Regions from separate parts of the Salmonella sp. A1325 genome, predicted to be linked through region 2. Evidence: predicted binding sites of a transcription regulator. Region 2 holds the regulator's gene; the other holds the start of a gene.

Region 1 (2,407 bases), on a different contig from region 2:
TTGAAGGTGAGCCGTCTGGGGCCGAAAGCGTTTGAGCAGTGCGCGGGCTTCCTGCGTATTAACCACGGCGATAACCCGCTGGATGCCTCCACCGTCCACCCGGAAGCCTATCCGGTTGTCGAACGCATTCTGGCGGCGACGCAGCAAGCGCTAAAAGATCTGATGGGCAACAGCAACGAATTGCGTCACCTCAAGGCCGCTGATTTTACCGACGATAAATTCGGCGTGCCGACCGTGAGCGATATCATCAAAGAGCTGGAAAAACCGGGCCGCGACCCGCGTCCTGAATTTAAAACCGCGCAATTCGCCGATGGCGTTGAAACCATGAACGACCTGCTACCGGGGATGATTCTGGAAGGGGCGGTCACTAACGTCACTAACTTCGGCGCGTTTGTCGATATCGGCGTTCATCAGGATGGTCTGGTCCACATCTCTTCCCTGTCGACTAAGTTCGTCGACGATCCACACACCGTGGTAAAAGCTGGCGACATCGTGAAGGTGAAAGTGCTGGAAGTGGATCTGCAACGTAAGCGTATTGCGCTGACGATGCGTCTGGACGAACAGCCCGGCGAAACCGCCGCTCGCCGCGGCGGCGGCGCCGATCGCGCTCAGGGCAACCGCCCGGCATCAAAAGCGGCGAAACCGCGCGGTCGTGACGCCCAGCCAGCCGGTAACAGCGCCATGATGGACGCGCTGGCAGCGGCAATGGGAAAAAAACGCTAATCGGGTAATACGCAGGCCGGGTTACTTCTTATCCGGCCTGCGATTTTGCAATACGTCCAACCCTTTCTTTTTTAATTAACAATTAAATCTTACCCATTAGAATCTGTTAATTAATTTTCTTCTGCTATCCGCACTATTAATTATCACTTTATTAACAGATGAAACCTTAATTAAACATTAAAAACGGTGAATATTTGCACATTAGGGGTATTTGCAAAAAGACAAATAAATGTTGAGCCATATCAATATCGGCGCAAATTATCGCTTATTTGTACATTCCGTCACATTTTAATCGTTGAAGATAGAAACCATTCTCATTATCATTGTGTTGTTGATTATTTACTCTTTCCTTCGTTGGCTAAACATCGGGTCTCCTGCCGCCCCCCTGAGCGCCGCATGAGGTATACATCCAGTTAGTAAGAAACAAGTAGGTCGTATGCAATTCACTCCTGACACTGCGTGGAAAATCACCGGCTTTGCGCGTGAAATCAGCCCGGCGTATCGTCAAAAACTGCTTTCGCTCGGCATGTTGCCCGGCTCTTCATTTAATGTCGTCCGCGTCGCGCCCTTAGGCGATCCGATCCATATCGAAACACGACGCGTGAGTCTGGTTTTGCGTAAAAAGGATTTGGCGTTAATAGAAGTGGAAGCGGTTTCCTGTTAATACAGTGAGTCTATAAAAATGAAAAAATTAACCATTGGTTTAATTGGTAATCCTAATTCCGGCAAGACCACCTTATTTAACCAACTCACCGGCGCGCGTCAGCGCGTGGGGAACTGGGCGGGCGTCACCGTCGAGCGTAAAGAGGGCCAGTTCGCGACAACTGACCACCAGGTCACGCTGGTAGATTTACCCGGCACCTATTCTCTGACGACCATCTCGTCACAAACCTCTCTCGACGAACAGATCGCCTGCCACTACATCCTGAGCGGCGACGCCGATCTGTTGATAAACGTTGTGGACGCCTCCAATCTGGAGCGCAACCTCTATTTGACGCTGCAACTGCTGGAGCTGGGTATCCCCTGTATTGTCGCGCTCAACATGCTGGATATCGCCGAAAAACAGCAGGTTCGTATTGATGTCGACGCTCTGTCCACGCGTCTGGGTTGCCCTGTCGTACCGCTGGTATCGACTCGCGGTCGCGGTATCGAGGCGCTGAAACTGGCCATTGACCGTCACAACGCTAACGACAACGTCGAACTGGTGCATTATGCCCAGCCGCTGCTGCGCGAAGCAGGTTTCCTGGCCGACGCGATGGCCCAGGAGATGCCTTTACAACAGCGCCGCTGGCTGGGTCTGCAAATGCTGGAGGGCGATATCTACAGCCGGGCTTACGCAGGCGAGGCGGCGCAAAACCTGGACACCTCCCTGGCCCGTCTGAAGGACGAAATGGACGACCCGGCGCTGCATATCGCCGACGCCCGTTATCAGTGTATCGCCGCTATTTGCGACGTGGTCAGCAATACCCTGACAGCCGAACCCAGCCGCTTCACCAGGGCGGTCGATAAAATTATTCTGAACCGCTTCCTCGGCTTACCGATTTTTTTGTTCGTGATGTACCTGATGTTCCTGCTCGCCATTAACATCGGCGGCGCGTTGCAACCCCTGTTTGATGCCGGTTCCGTCGCCATCTTTATTCATGGCATTCAATGGATTGGCTACACGCTGCACTTCCCGGACTGG
Region 2 (2,407 bases):
CTGCCTGTTCTGCTATGATTGCCCTTATCCGTGGGCAATTCGCCACCACCATTTCAATAAGTTTCAAGAGGTTATTTTACTCATGGCAATCACTGGCATCTTTTTCGGCAGCGACACCGGTAATACCGAAAATATCGCAAAAATGATTCAAAAACAGCTTGGTAAAGACGTTGCCGATGTGCATGACATTGCAAAAAGCAGTAAAGAAGACCTGGAAGGGTATGACATTCTGCTGCTGGGCATCCCAACCTGGTACTATGGCGAAGCGCAATGTGACTGGGATGACTTCTTCCCGACTCTCGAAGAGATTGACTTTAACGGTAAGCTGGTGGCGCTGTTTGGCTGTGGCGATCAGGAAGACTACGCGGAATACTTCTGTGATGCGCTGGGCACGATTCGCGACATTATTGAGCCGCGCGGCGCCACGATTGTGGGTCACTGGCCAACCGCAGGCTATCATTTTGAAGCCTCTAAAGGTCTGGCTGACGACGATCATTTTGTCGGCCTGGCGATTGACGAAGACCGTCAGCCTGAGCTGACCGCCGAGCGTGTTGAAAAATGGGTTAAGCAAGTTTCAGCTGAATTGCACCTCGACGACATCCTCAACGCCTAATCTTATGCGGCGCAGCGTTATATCTGCGCCGCATCAATAGACAAGACCAATCAAAATAATTGCTACAAATTTGTAACTTTCGCACCCATCCCTGTACAATGTCCGGGTGTAATCAGGTGGCGCCAAAATTTGCAGGCAAAACCACAGTTTTATTAACATCTGCGAGAGACTTGCGGTTTTCATTTCGGCATGGCAGTCCTATAATGATACGCATTATCTTGAGTGCAATTTCTGTCACTTCTCTAATGAAGTGAATCGTTTAGCAACAGGACAGATTCCGCATGACTGACAACAATACCGCATTAAAGAAGGCTGGCCTGAAAGTAACGCTTCCTCGTTTAAAAATTCTGGAAGTTCTTCAGGAACCAGATAACCATCACGTCAGTGCGGAAGATTTATACAAACGCCTGATCGACATGGGTGAAGAAATCGGTCTGGCAACCGTATACCGTGTGCTGAACCAGTTTGACGATGCCGGTATCGTGACCCGCCATAATTTTGAAGGCGGTAAATCCGTTTTTGAACTGACGCAACAGCATCATCACGACCATCTTATCTGCCTTGACTGCGGAAAAGTGATTGAATTTAGTGATGACTCTATTGAAGCGCGCCAGCGTGAAATTGCGGCGAAACACGGTATTCGTTTAACTAATCACAGCCTCTATCTTTACGGCCACTGCGCTGAAGGAGACTGCCGCGAAGACGAGCACGCGCACGATGACGCGACTAAATAAGTGTAAATCTTTCGAAGAGCCAACCGCCCGGTTGGCTTTTTTATATCCTCCTCTTTCCTGCCGCTTGATGTTGATTTAATGTAAAAAACGCTATCGCATCTCAGGAGAGCAGGAATGGAGCTTCGCCAGTTACGCTATTTCGTGCGTATTATTGAAACCGGCAGTATGGGCAGCGCCGCGCAGGATCTTGATATTGGCGTTTCAGCATTAAGTCAACAGATGTCCCGTCTGGAAAACGAGCTTGCCATCCGTCTGCTGCAGCGCACTTCGCGCGGCGTAACGCCAACCAACGCCGGGCTGGCCTTTTATTCGCAGGCGCAACTCGCCCTGCGTCATGCCGACGACGCGATTCTCGCCGCCAGAGAAGCGCGCCTTTCCGGTCATGTGAGCGTAGGAATGGCCCCCAGTACCGCCTCCATACTGGGTATACCGTTTATCCATGCCATGCAGGAAAACTATGCCGATGTCCGACTGCATGTGGTGGAAAGCTTGTCCGGTAATCTGGAAAGAATGATCAATACCCGCCAGATTGATTTAGCCGTTGTTTTTCAAAAAGATAAAATCCTGCGCTGGAGCGCCAGACCGATCCTTGAAGAACAGCTTTTTCTGATTGGCTCCCATGCCCTGCTGGCGGCGCTTCCTGATAACCCGATCACACCTGAACAACTGGCAGGCATTCCGCTCATTATGCCAAGCCAGGGACACGGGCTGCGCGGCAGGCTGGACGCTGTCTGCCAGGAACATGCGCTTAACGTTGAAATCGTCGCGGAAATTGACGGCCTGGCGTTGTTGATGCGCGCCGTGCGCGACGGTCTTGGCGCCACGTTGCAGCCCGGCGCGGCGATTTCTCATCTGGATAACGACGCGCTACGCGTGATCGGCGTCCATAATCCGGTACTCAGCCGCCCCAATTTTTTAGTCAGCCTGTCGGATGATGAACTGACGCCCGCCGGCCTTGCCGCCAGAGTAGTCCTTACCAAAGTTATGCGTCAGTTAGTCGACGCTGGTGAATGGCCAGGCGCAACCCTTTACGCTTACTAAACCCCTGTTTAGCGCTACC

What was found. The regulator Fur, encoded in region 2, represses iron uptake genes when iron is present. The targets are predictions, from matches to a motif close to ATAATAATGAGAACNACTATCAA.
Region 1: feoA (ferrous iron transporter A) is a predicted target of Fur. The motif match lies at 1,025-1,047, and genes of this name have one in related genera.

What each region holds. Positions count from the first base shown of each region.
Region 1 is NZ_JAMLWO010000004.1:62,613-65,019, forward strand. It holds gene NAZ64_RS09645 (Tex family protein) at 1-723, shown strand, start outside; gene feoA (ferrous iron transporter A) at 1,160-1,387, shown strand; gene feoB (Fe(2+) transporter permease subunit FeoB) at 1,406-2,407, shown strand, end outside.
Region 2 is NZ_JAMLWO010000003.1:432,240-434,646, reverse strand. It holds gene fldA (flavodoxin FldA) at 83-613, shown strand; partial or broken gene NAZ64_RS09050 (fur leader peptide) at 817-902, shown strand; gene fur (ferric iron uptake transcriptional regulator) at 895-1,347, shown strand; gene tcuR (tricarballylate utilization LysR family transcriptional regulator TcuR) at 1,462-2,388, shown strand.